DNA from 4 places in the Serratia sp. AR11 genome. Region 4 is predicted to be linked to each of the others. Evidence: predicted binding sites of a transcription regulator. Region 4 holds the regulator's gene; each other region holds the start of a gene.
The links. Region 4 encodes PurR, which represses purine synthesis genes. Its sites were predicted from a motif close to CANGCAAACGTTTGCNTG; they were not measured.

Region 1 (3,137 bases), 550 kb from region 4:
GGCTTCAATGCCGCTTTCCATCACCTTAACCGCCGCCAGTTCGCCGTTCTTCGGTTGCAACGGATAATGTTGCTGCGAGAAATGCCAGCTCTTCGGCATCAGCGGTTTCAGGAAGCGATAAGCCACCAGGGCATTTAATACCAGTTCAGCACGCTGCTCGTGGCTGAGCTTTATCTGTTTGCACTGCTCTTCATAATTAAAATAAAGCGCGGCGTCATCGACACAGAAAGAGCATTCATCGAAGGCATCCGGGGTTAACATTTTGGCCGGGAAACGCGAGCGAAAGATCATCCCATTGGCTAAATCCAGCATTAGCCGATCGTGTTCAGCGTCAAAATACCAACGCCAATTATCGTCAGGTTTTATCTTCATCTCTTATCCTTCTCGCTGCCCATGCCACGCAATATTTACCCCAAAAGGTGATTTTATCACCACTAAAGTCGCTTAAACATCGGATAATTCCGCGAACGATATTTATGCTAGTGGACAAAATATAGACGAGCCGGGGGAATAAATAAACCCCCGGCGGAAAATGAAAGGAAAAATATTAGATATAGTTAACGATATCTTTAATCAGGCGTGGACCCTTGAAGATAAATCCGGAATAAATTTGCACCAGTGAAGCCCCTGCCGCCATTTTTTCCCGCGCCGCCATCAGGGAATCAATTCCGCCAACGCCGATAATCGGCAAGCGCCCTTGCAGCTCAAGTGACAAACGACGGATCACTTCGGTGCTGCTCGCCTGCAGCGGACGACCACTCAGGCCCCCCATTTGCTCACAATAATTCAGCCCCTGGATCAATTTACGATCCAGCGTGGTATTGGTCGCGATCACGCCATCTATATTATGACGCACCAGGCTGTCGGCTATTTGGATCAATTCTTCTTCAGAAAGATCCGGCGCGATCTTTACTGCTACCGGTACATATTTGTGATGACGCTCATGTAATTCCTGCTGCTTATTTTTAATCGCGGCCAGCAGATCGTCCAACGCTTCGCCATACTGTAAGGATCGTAATCCTGGGGTATTAGGTGACGAAATGTTAATCGCGATATAACCGGCATACGGATAAACTTTATCCATGCAGATTAGATAATCGTCTTTTCCTTGCTCAACCGGGGTGTCTTTATTCTTGCCAATATTAATCCCCAGAATACCGCCGAAATGGGATTTCTTAACGTTTTCAACCAGATTATCCACCCCCTGGTTATTAAAGCCCATGCGGTTGATCAGGCCTTCGGCCTCCACAATACGGAACAGGCGCGGTTTGTCATTGCCCGACTGCGGGCGCGGCGTCACGGTGCCGACTTCGACAAAACCAAAACCCATAGCGCCAAACGCATCGATACACTCGCCGTCTTTATCCAGACCGGCGGCCAAGCCCAATGGGTTTTTAAAAGAGAGCCCCATGCAGCTTACCGGTTTGGTCGGCACTGACTGACGAATAAGGAATTCTAACGGGGTACCGGTGACACGGCGAAGCTGTTGAAAAGTCAATTCATGCGCACGCTCGGGATCGAGCTGGAACAACGCTTTTCTGATGAGGGGGTAGTACATGTACTCTCCTGATTTCCCGGTTGCAAACCGGGGGCGTATTATCCGGTATCCCCTGACCAATTGGAATTGATTAAAAGCAAAAAAAGCGTTTTTTACGCAATCGTTTTCCCCCTTCTGAGCCAAAACCGCCGCCAATCCGCATTTGTGCATAACAAAATCGAAAAATGAGATTTAAGTAACTCCCCTTATTACTGATAGGTTTAAAACACTTCTCGACAATTTCATGATTAAACCTAACTTTTAGTTATAAGGAGTGGTAATGCGCGTTATATCACTGGCCGGCAGCCCTCGCATCCCATCACGCTCGGCGGCACTGCTTTCTGTGAGTAAAAACTGGTTGCAGCAGCAAGGCGTGGAGGTGATCTCCTATACCCTGCATGATTTTGATGCCGAAGATTTGCTGTATGCCAATTTTAACAGCCCGGCGATCAAAGCCTTTACCGAGCAACTGGCACAGGCAGATGGCCTTCTGGTCTCGACACCGGTGTATAAGGCTTCGTTTTCCGGCGCGCTGAAGACCCTGCTGGATCTACTGCCAGAGCGTGCGCTGGATCATAAGGTGGTATTGCCGCTGGCCACCGGCGGCTCCATTGGCCATATGTTGGCAGTGGACTACGCCCTCAAGCCGGTTCTGGCGGCGCTGAAAGCGCAGGAAGTGCTGCACGGGGTATTTGCCGATGACAGTCAGGTGGTGCTGGACGGGGAAGAGGTCACCCTGGCCGAAAATCTGGCTGTCCGACTGGAAGAAGCCCTGGAAAGCTTTTATCTGGCGTTGGGCCGCCGCAAGCCGCCGAGAGCCGAGCTCTCCCCTTCCCTGTTTGCCCGCCAAACCGCCTGACGGCACAGCATATAAGGAAATAAACATGAAACGACTTTCTTCACTGGGCCGTTGGCTGGGCACCAGCGCATTGGCAGGCATCCTCTCATTGGCATGGACCAATGCCGCCAGCGCACAGGATCCGGCGCAGTTTCGCATTGGCTACCAAAAGGGATCGGTCAGTCTGGTACTGGCAAAAACCCATCGGCTGTTGGAACAGCGTTTTCCCAACACCAAAATCAGTTGGATCGAATTCCCCGCCGGCCCGCAAATGCTTGAAGCGCTGAACGTCGGCAGTATCGATCTTGGCAGTACCGGCGATATTCCGCCGATCTTCGCCCAGGCTGCCGGTGCAGATCTGCTGTATGTCGGCGTAGAGCCACCAAAACCCAAGGCAGAAGTGATCCTGGTGCCAGAAAACAGCCCGATCAAAACCGTCGCGGAGCTAAAGGGCCACAAGGTGGCCTTCCAGAAGGGCTCCAGCTCCCACAATCTGCTGCTGCGCTCATTGCAAAAAGCCGGGCTGAAATTCACCGATATTCAGCCCGTCTATCTGACCCCGGCCGATGCCCGCGCCGCCTTCCAGCAGGGCAATGTCGATGCCTGGACAATTTGGGATCCCTACTATTCCGCGGCCTTGTTGCAGGGCGGCGTGCGGGTACTGGGTGACGGTACCGATTTGAATCAAACCGGCTCCTTCTATCTGGCGGTGCGAACTTATACCGAGGCCAATGGACCCTTTATTCAACAGGTACTCGATAC
Region 2 (3,137 bases), 2.6 Mb from region 4:
GGAATATGTTGCACGAAACCGGCCACCGCCGGGAATAGCCCCAGTACGATCAGCATCAGCGCCACCACGAAACCGACATAGCGGCTGGCAACACCGGTCAGTTGGATCACGCCATTGTTCTGACCAAAGCAGGAGTTGGGGAAGGTGTTGAATACTGCCGACAACATCGAGTTCAGGCCGTTAGCCAACACGCCGCCCTTCAGGCGCTTCATATACAGCGGACCGCTGACCGGCTGTTCCGACACGTCCGAGGTGGCGGTGATATCGCCGATGGTTTCCAGTGAGGTGACCATAAAGATCAACATCAGAGGTAACAGCAGGTTCCAGTCAAAGCCCAGACCGTAATAGAGCGGCGTTGGGATGACTATGGCTGCCGTCTCGGGAGCCGGTTGGCTTTGCGGCAACATATCCATGGCCCAGGCCAGCAGATAGCCGACCGCCATGGCAATCACCAGTGAGGCAACGCGCAGGTAGGGGTTGCGCTGACGGTTAAGCAGAATGATGACCAATAATACCGCACCGGCCAGCAGCAGGTTTTTAGGGGCGCCGAAGCTGCCCCCGTTCATCGCGGCATAACCGCCACCGATGGAGGTCAGCCCGACCTGGATCAGTGATAAACCGATAATCATCACCACAATGCCGGAGACCAGCGGGGTGATAATACGGCGTGCCAGGTGAAGGACGCGCGACAACAGGATTTCGGTGCAGGAGGCGACCATTAGCGTGCCAAACAGCGCTGCCATCATGGTGGGAACATCGGCACCGCCGTTTTTCAGCGCCAGACCGCCCATAATCAGCGGCGAGACAAAGTTAAAGCTGGTGCCCTGAATGGACAGCAGGCCAGAACCGACCGGTCCCCAGGTTTTAATTTGCAGGATCGAGGCCAGACCGGAGGCAAACAGCGACATGCTGATAATGTGCTGAGTATCTTGTGCCGGTAACCCTAACGCCTGACAAATCAACAGCGCCGGGGTGATCACCGCAACAAACATTGCCAACAGGTGCTGACCGGCGGCAAACAGCGTTTGCGGCAGAGGTGGGCGGTCTTCCAGGCGATAAATCAGCTCACTGTTACGAGGTGTGGCAGAGGTTTTTTGCGCGGCATCGAGCTCGGCGGATGGCATGGTCATGGTGTGGCATTTCCAGAAACGGCAAAGCAGGCATTTTAATGATTTGACCCACAAAAGCAAACGGTTGCGCGTTAAAGTTATGTTAGCTTTATCGCCGGTTATGTCGCATTTTCGTTCATTTTTTCTTGTGTTATCAGCGTTTTTTACTTCTAATCCCGCACTCATCAAGTTTTAAAAACTAAGCGGTTTTCTATAACTTATTATTTCTTAATTGGATCTTTCCCCTTACATGGAGTACCTGGATGTTTCATCTTGATACTTATGGCACGTTAGTCGCGGCAACATTGGTTTTGCTCCTCGGGGGCAAATGTGTCACCAGCATTCCCCTGTTGAGAAAATACACTATCCCCGCCCCTGTCGCCGGTGGTTTGCTGGTGGCGCTTCTGTTGTTAGCCCTGAAAAAGCTGGTTAACTGGGAAATCAGCTTCGATATGTCGCTAAAAGACCCGTTGATGCTGGCCTTCTTCGCCACCATCGGTCTGAATGCCAACCTGGCGCGATTGCGTGCGGGCGGCAAGGCATTAATGGTGTTCCTGTTTGTGGTGCTGGGCCTGCTGCTGGTGCAGAACGCCATCGGCATCGGCATGGCAAAAATGCTGGGTCTGGATCCGCTGATGGGTCTGATTGCCGGCTCCATCACCTTGTCCGGTGGCCATGGCACCGGGGCGGCCTGGAGCAAGCTGTTTATCGAACGCTACGGGTTTGAAAACGCCACGGAAGTGGCGATGGCCTGTGCCACCTTCGGGCTGGTACTGGGTGGCCTGATCGGCGGCCCGGTTGCGCGTTATCTGGTGAAGCACTCGTCCACGCCGGAAGGCACGCCGGATGACAGCGTCCAGCCAAGCGGTTTTGAAAAGCCGGAGAGCGGTCGTTTGATCACCTCGCTGGTCATGATTGAAACCATCGCCATGATCGCCATCTGTCTGAGTCTGGGGCAGCTTATCGCCGGCCTGTTGAATGGTACGGTGTTTGAACTGCCAAACTTCGTCTGCGTGCTGTTTGTTGGCGTCATCCTCAGCAACACCCTGGCCTTTACCGGCTTTTATACCGTGTTTGAACGCGCGGTATCGGTGCTGGGTAACGTCAGCCTGTCGCTGTTCCTGGCCATGGCATTGATGAGCCTGCGGCTATGGGAGCTGGCTTCGTTGGCGCTGCCGATGTTGGCGATCCTGGCGGTGCAAACGCTGGTGATGGCGCTGTACGCGATTTTCGTCACCTACCGGGTGATGGGCAAAAACTACGATGCGGCGGTTCTGGCTGCTGGCCACTGTGGCTTCGGCATGGGTGCGACGCCAACGGCGATCGCCAATATGCAGGCGATTACCGATCGCTTCGGCCCATCGCACCTGGCGTTTCTGGTGGTGCCGATGGTGGGGGCGTTCTTTATTGATATCGCCAACGCGATTGTGATTAAGCTGTATCTGCTGTTGCCGGTGTTCCCGGCGATAGGTTGATTAGCAGATTGCAATAAACCAGAAGGGCGCCGATTGGCGCCCTTTGTTTTGGCAGGGAATTAGGCGTTTGAGTAACGCGCCTTTTCCGGTAACCAGCGTTCAATCAGGGCGTGGGCATGTTGCGGATATTGCTGATGGATATGACGAGCGACGCGTTGTACTTCCGGGATCATCGCCTGATCGCGTAGTAAATCGGCTACCTTAAACTCGGTGCTGCCGGTTTGGCGTGTGCCAAGCAGCTCCCCGGGGCCACGGATCTCCAGATCCTGCTGGGCAATGACGAAGCCGTCATTGCTGTCACGCAGCACCTGCAGCCGCTTCTGTGCGGTTTTGCTCAGTGGCGTTTTGTACAGCAACACGCAATGTGACGCCACGGCACCACGGCCCACGCGGCCACGCAGCTGATGCAACTGTGCCAACCCTAACCGCTCCGGGTTTTCGATGATCATCAGGCTGGCATTTGGCACGTCGACACCGACCTCGATCACCGTTGTCGCCACCAACAGCTGGAGCTCGCCTTGTTTAAAGGCCTGCATCACCGCCTGCTTCTCTT
Region 3 (3,137 bases), 100 kb from region 4:
ACTCCAGGTTAACGGTGATGTCCGGGTGCTGCTTGCTAAAATCGGCGGTCATGGCACGGATATCATTTTCGCTGTACGCCGCCTGGGTCATAAACAACGCGTTAATTTGCGTCGGGGCGGCATAGGCAGATGACAGGCTAAGCGCCAGGAGCGACAGGGTACAGATTGCCGTAGCGGCAAGGGTATGGCTTTTCATTGTGCGTTCTCCGGTGTTAAAAAGATTCTTAAATCAATTTGATTGCTTTATTGGAGGGCACCATACTGCAAAGACGATTTCCCTTTCTGCATAGGCAGTTATGACGACTTCCGGCACTAACCTTGAACATGCTCGTGCACACAACCGGCGCGTAGTGATAGAGGCTATCCGTCTGCACGGTGAACTGACCCGTGCCGAAATTGCCCGGCTGACCTCACTGACGCCGCAAACCGTTTCAAACATTGCAACAGAACTGGAACAGGCCGGTATTCTCTCCTCGCACCTGCCGCGTCGTGCCGGGGGGCGAGGTCAACCGGCCACGCCGTTGACCCTGAATCCAGATAGCGCGTATTCCATCGGTATCCATCTGGATCACCAGTCACTGCTGATCATCGTGGTTGATCTCTCAGGCAGCGTTCGTTTCCACCGGCTGATTATGGTACAAAAGCCGCAACCTGCTGCCACCTTGAAACTGATTTGTGATGTACTGCAAGAAATGCGCCAGCAGCCGGATCTGAGCTGGAGAAAAATGCTGGGCATCGGCGTAGTGATGCCGGGGCCGTTTGGCGTGGAAGGGATCTCGTCGGTCGGGCCGACCACGCTTAACGGTTGGAAAAATATCGATGTGGTGGCTGAGCTTAACGCGCAAAGTGGCCTGCCGGTGACGCTGGAGAACGATGCTACCGTGGCCGCTATCGGCGAGCGTTTGCACGGCGTAGCCAGGCAGCTTAATTCCTTTATTTATTTGTATCTCGGTACCGGACTTGGGGCAGGGATTTTTACCGATGGCCGAATTTATACCGGCCATGCGCACAATGCTGGTGAAGTCGGCCACATGATTGTGCAACCGGGCGGGCGGGCCTGCTACTGCGGCAACCAGGGGTGTCTGGAGCGTTATGTCTCGTTGCAGGCGGCTTATGAGAGCTGCGGGCTGGATCCGATGCGCGCCATGCCGCAAGACCTGCTGACGCTACCGCAGCCGCAGATCGACGCCTGGCTGGATACGGCGGTGCCGGCGTTACGCCAGGCGATCAATATTATTGAGTGTATGTTCGATGCCGAAGCGGTGATTATTGGCGGGCTGATGCCGGAAATTATCGTAGAACAGTTGATCAAGCGCCTGGCGCCACTGCACCGGTCGGTGCGCAGCAAATATCTCGACGGCCTGCGGGTTCGATTGGGGACTACCGGCGCGGATACCGCCGCATTAGGCGCGGCCGCGTTACCGCTGTTTGATGAATTTAACCCGCGCTATGAAGTGTTATTGAAGTCATAAATTTCATTCCCCCGATTTGTATTCTTGCCCGTTATTGGTGCAGGCTCACCATTAACTCAATATAAGCAAACGGTTGCTATTTAAGGGCAACCGTTTGCTTATTTGCCGCTTATTTTTATTGATTCGGATTATTGCGAGGTGAGTTTTTATCTTTTTGTTTTTAAATGAAAAATCTTAATAAAAAACCAACTGGCACGCTGCTTGCTATCCTTAAATCAACACCTGCGAACGATAAAAGACCGCCATGGCTCCCTGGGCTGAATTAACTCAGCCGGGGGCTGTGCGCTGGCCGGTAGAGAAGGAAAGCAAAATGAGCCTGTCATTCACCACGGCGATCCGTGGTCATTTTTTCGATATTGCTGCCTGTGTCGATCAACCGCAGCAGTTGGAGCAGCAACTGCGACATATTCCTGACGGATTGCTGCTGCTCGATGAAGGCCGCATTGTCTGGTTTGGCCCCTGGCAGCAGGGTGAAACGCTGTTGCCGCCGGGGTTTGAGGTCACTCATTATCAGGACAAACTGATAGTGCCGGGCTTTATCGATACCCATATTCACTACCCGCAAACCGAAATGATCGGTGCCTATGGCGATCGGCTGCTGGCATGGCTGAAGCATTACACCTTCCCGACGGAAAGCCAATTCTGCTGCGAGCAGCACTCCGGCAAGATGTCGGCGTTCTTTTTACAGCAACTGTTAAGCAACGGCACCACCACGGCGCTGGTGTTCGGCACCATACACCCGCAGTCGGTTGAAGCGCTGTTCAGTCAGGCGGCGGCGCTGAATATGCGGCTGATCGCCGGCAAGGTGATGATGGACCGCCATGCGCCTGAGGAACTGCTGGAAACCCCGGAGCAGAGCTACCGCCAGACCCGCGAACTGATTGAGCGCTGGCACGGCAAGCAACGGCTGAGCTATGCCATCACGCCGCGTTTTGCGCCCACCAGCACCCCGGCGCTGTTGGCTCAGGTACAAAGGTTGCGTGAAGAGTTTCCGGATGCCTATCTGCACACTCACCTGAGCGAGAACCTGGAAGAAGTCGCCTGGGTGAAAGAACTGTTCCCGGACAGCCGCAGTTACCTGGATGTCTATCACCAGTATGGGTTGACCGGAGAGAGAAGCGTGTTTGCCCATTGCCTGCATCTGGAAGAGCAAGAGTGGGATTGCCTGTGTCACACCGGTTCGGCCATCGCCTTTTGTCCGACCTCCAATTTGTTCCTCGGCAGCGGCTTGTTCAACCTGCAAAAGGCCTGGCAGAAACAGGTCAGGCTGGGTATTGGCACCGACGTCGGTGCCGGTACCACCTTCAATATGCTGCAAACGCTGGGCGAAGCTTACAAGGTCGCTCAACTGCAGCGCTACCAGCTCTCGGCCTGCGAAGCCTTCTACCACGCCACATTGGGTGGGGCGCGGGCGCTGTCGCTGGATGACAAAATCGGTAATTTCTCGGTCGGCAAAGAGGCGGATTTTGTGGTGCTGGATCCGGCGGTATCGCCGCTGCAAAAACTGCGGCATGAAAACAGCCGTGAGCTGGCGGAGCAACTGTTTGTGCTGATGACGCTGGGCGATGACCGCAACGTTTACCGAACCTACGTCGACGGTAAAGTGGTGTACCGACCGGCTACGCAGCAGGAGGCGGCATGATCCAGTTTCTGCTTAATCAAACG
Region 4 (3,137 bases):
GCAGGTCTTGCTGCATTATGCCAAAGGCGGGCAGGTACATGTCGGTGGCCAGGTAACCCAGCATACTCAGGCCGGCAAGATAGAACATAAAACCAAAGGAATTTCGCATGGTATTTCTCATTAATATTTTATTGTCGCAGGTTTTTAGCGCCGGCAAGTGTATCCGGCTGGATCTCTGCTTGTGAAACGGTAATATTTGCGAGGTGCTGTTAAAAAAATTGAAGGCAAGGTTATGTGGTCTGAATATTCTCTCGATGTGGTAGATGCGGTCGCCCGCACCGGCAGCTTCAGCGCAGCGGCGCATGAGCTGCACCGAGTGCCCTCGGCGGTCAGTTATACCGTGCGGCAATTGGAACAATGGCTGGCGGTTCCGCTGTTTGAACGGCGTCATCGTGACGTGGAACTGACCCCGGCCGGCGTGGTGTTTGTGCAGGAGGCACGCAGTGTCATCAAAAAAATGCTCGACACCCGCCGCCAGTGTCAGCAGGTGGCTAACGGTTGGCGTGGCCAACTGAAAATTGCGGTAGACATCATTGTTAAACCCCAGCGCTGCCGCCAACTGGTACTGGACTTCTATCGCCATTTCCCCGACGTAGAACTGATGGTTCAACCTGAGGTGTTTAACGGCGTCTGGGATGCGCTGGTGGACGGGCGTGCTGATATGGCGATTGGGGCGACGCGTGCGGTGCCGGTCGGCGGCGGGTTTGCCTTTCGCGATATGGGCGACATGCGCTGGCTGTGCGTGGTTAGTCCGCAGCATCCGCTGGCGATGATGGATGGCCTGTTGAAAGATGAGCAACTGCGGCCTTTCCCGTCGCTGTGTCTGGAAGATACCTCGCGCAACCTGCCCAAGCGGGTCACCTGGACACTGGACAACCAACGGCGGCTGGTGGTGCCGGACTGGGCCTCGGCGCTGGATTGTCTGTGTGCCGGCCTGTGCGTTGGCATGATGCCGGCGCATCAGGCCTTGCCATTGGTGCAGCGTGGGGAACTGGTAGCGTTGCAGCTGCAGCAGCCGTTTCCGGCCAGCCCCTGTTGTCTGACCTGGCAGCAGAATACGCCATCACCGGCGATGGCCTGGCTGTTGGATTACCTGGGGGACAGTGAAACGCTGAATCAGGAATGGCTAAGCGAAGTGGTGCCGGAAACCACAGCGGCCTCCGGCATTAGCAATTAGCGGCGGTAATCGATGAATGGGCCGTCAGCGACCGAACGACGCTCAATCAGTTTCGGATGCACTTCAATCACCTGCGACTCTTCACGCTTGCTGATAATACGGTCCAGCAACATGGTGAACGCCATTTCACCCAAACGCTCTTTGGGTTGATGAATGGTGGTCAGTGCCGGGGTGAAATAGCGGGCGTTACGCACGTTATCGTAGCCAATCACCGAAATGTCTTGTGGCACCCGCAGCCCAAGTTCGTCGGCGGCGCAGATCGCGCCCATCGCCATGATGTCGCCGCCGCAGAATACCGCGGTCGGGCGATGTTTTTGCGACAGGATCTGGTGCATGGCCTTGTAGCCGGATTCCGGCTCAAAGTCACCCTGAACAATCCACTCGTCACGTACTTCAATATTGGCTTCTTCCATGGCTTTTAAAAAGCCCTGATGGCGGCCGCCACCGGTATTGCGCGACAGTTGGCCTGGAATGGCTCCGATATCGCGGTGACCGCGTTCAATCAGATACCGCCCGGCCAGATAGCCGCCTGCGAAGGCGTTATCAATGATGCTATCGGTAAAATCACCGCGGGCCGCGCCCCAGTCCATCACGACCATTGGGATGTTGCGGTAGTCTTCCAGCATGCCGAGCAATTGGTCTGGATATTCCGAACACATCACCAGCAGGCCATCGACACGCTTTTGCGCCAGCATCGCCAGATAGGCCCGCTGTTTGTCCAGATTGTTGTGCGAGTTACATAAAATCAGCGTATAGCCTTTGCTGTAGCAGCTGTTTTCTACCGCCTCGATCACTTCGGCAAAGTAGGGGGCTTCGCTGGAGGTGGCCAGCAGGCCAATCGATTTGGTGTGATTGACCTTCAGGCTGCGCGCTACGGCGCTGGGTGAGTAATGCAGCTCTTTAATCGCAGCGCCAACGGCCGCTTTTGTCTCTTCGGCGACGAAACGAGTCTTATTGATGACGTGCGAAACGGTGGTGGTGGAAACGCCAGCGCGTTTGGCCACATCTTTAATCGTTGCCATGTAAAGAATGACTCCTGAACTCACATGTTGCAGTATGTAAGTGTGATGTTAATCGTTTGCCTGCGTAGATCCTTCTCCAAAGAAGCGAAAACTGAGTTTTTAGTGTGTTGAAGTCGTCAGCGCTTGATCAGGAGGGGCATTTTGCCGGTACACAGTTGTGAACTGCGAATTTTGTCCCATATTGAGCCAAAGTGGAAGAGGTAATCGGTATAATAAACCGGGAAATGATAACAAGATTTTATTGTTCAACTGTGTGAAAATGGTTTGACGCATTAATTGTGTGCCTTTTACCCTTGGGAAACCCAATCTGAAAAGGAGTTGTAATGGATACCGATCTGAAAATGTCACTGTTCACCACCGTTTGTGCACTGGCCGTGATTATTGCTTTCAGCTTCACCGCTGCTTTGAACTGATCCCCTCAAGTAAAACAGGCGCAGCCCGCTGCGCCTGATTGTTTTTCCCCGCGTTACGCCAGGTTCTTTTCCACAAATGCCCAGTTAACCAGTGCCCAGAAGTTTTCCAGGTAGGCAGGTCGTGCGTTGCGGTAATCGATGTAATAGGCGTGTTCCCAAACGTCGACGGTCAGCAGCGGTTTATCATCACCGGTTAGCGGTGTCGCTGCGTTCGAGGTGTTAACAATCGCCAGCGAACCCTCCGGTTTTTTCACCAACCAGGTCCAGCCTGCGCCAAAGTTTTTCACTGCGGCGTCGCTGAATTGCTGTTTAAATTCGGCGAAAGAACCAAATGCCTGATTAATCGCCACGGCCAGTTTACCTTCAGGCTCACCGCCGCCCTGTGGCGACAGACAGTGCCAATAGAAAGTGTGGTTCCATACCTGGGCCGCATTGTTGAAGATGCCGCCGTCAGAGGCCTTAACGATCTCTTCGAGGGACAACCCTTCAAACTTGCTGCCTTTCAGCAGATTGTTCAGGTTCACC

Region 1: a site for PurR is predicted at 1,652-1,669, ahead of pyrD (quinone-dependent dihydroorotate dehydrogenase). Genes of this name have one in related genera too.
Region 2: a site for PurR is predicted at 1,184-1,201, ahead of ACSOSI_RS25535 (nucleobase:cation symporter-2 family protein). Genes of this name have one in related genera too.
Region 3: a site for PurR is predicted at 1,556-1,573, ahead of guaD (guanine deaminase). Genes of this name have one in related genera too.

What each region holds. Positions count from the first base shown of each region.
Region 1 covers NZ_CM150739.1:1,939,884-1,943,020, reverse strand. The annotation lists gene ACSOSI_RS09220 (cell division protein ZapC) at 1-372, opposite strand, end outside; gene pyrD (quinone-dependent dihydroorotate dehydrogenase) at 548-1,558, opposite strand; gene ssuE (NADPH-dependent FMN reductase) at 1,818-2,396, shown strand; gene ACSOSI_RS09205 (sulfonate ABC transporter substrate-binding protein) at 2,422-3,137, shown strand, end outside.
Region 2 covers NZ_CM150739.1:5,409,755-5,412,891, reverse strand. The annotation lists gene ACSOSI_RS25535 (nucleobase:cation symporter-2 family protein) at 1-1,130, opposite strand, end outside; gene gltS (sodium/glutamate symporter) at 1,373-2,584, shown strand; gene recG (ATP-dependent DNA helicase RecG) at 2,644-3,137, opposite strand, start outside.
Region 3 covers NZ_CM150739.1:2,593,958-2,597,094, forward strand. The annotation lists gene ACSOSI_RS12385 (extracellular solute-binding protein) at 1-196, opposite strand, end outside; gene ACSOSI_RS12390 (ROK family transcriptional regulator) at 297-1,472, shown strand; gene guaD (guanine deaminase) at 1,783-3,114, shown strand; gene xdhA (xanthine dehydrogenase small subunit) at 3,111-3,137, shown strand, end outside.
Region 4 covers NZ_CM150739.1:2,489,111-2,492,247, forward strand. The annotation lists gene punC (purine nucleoside transporter PunC) at 1-109, opposite strand, end outside; gene punR (DNA-binding transcriptional activator PunR) at 233-1,177, shown strand; gene purR (HTH-type transcriptional repressor PurR) at 1,174-2,199, opposite strand; gene cydH (cytochrome bd-I oxidase subunit CydH) at 2,523-2,612, shown strand; gene sodB (superoxide dismutase [Fe]) at 2,666-3,137, opposite strand, start outside.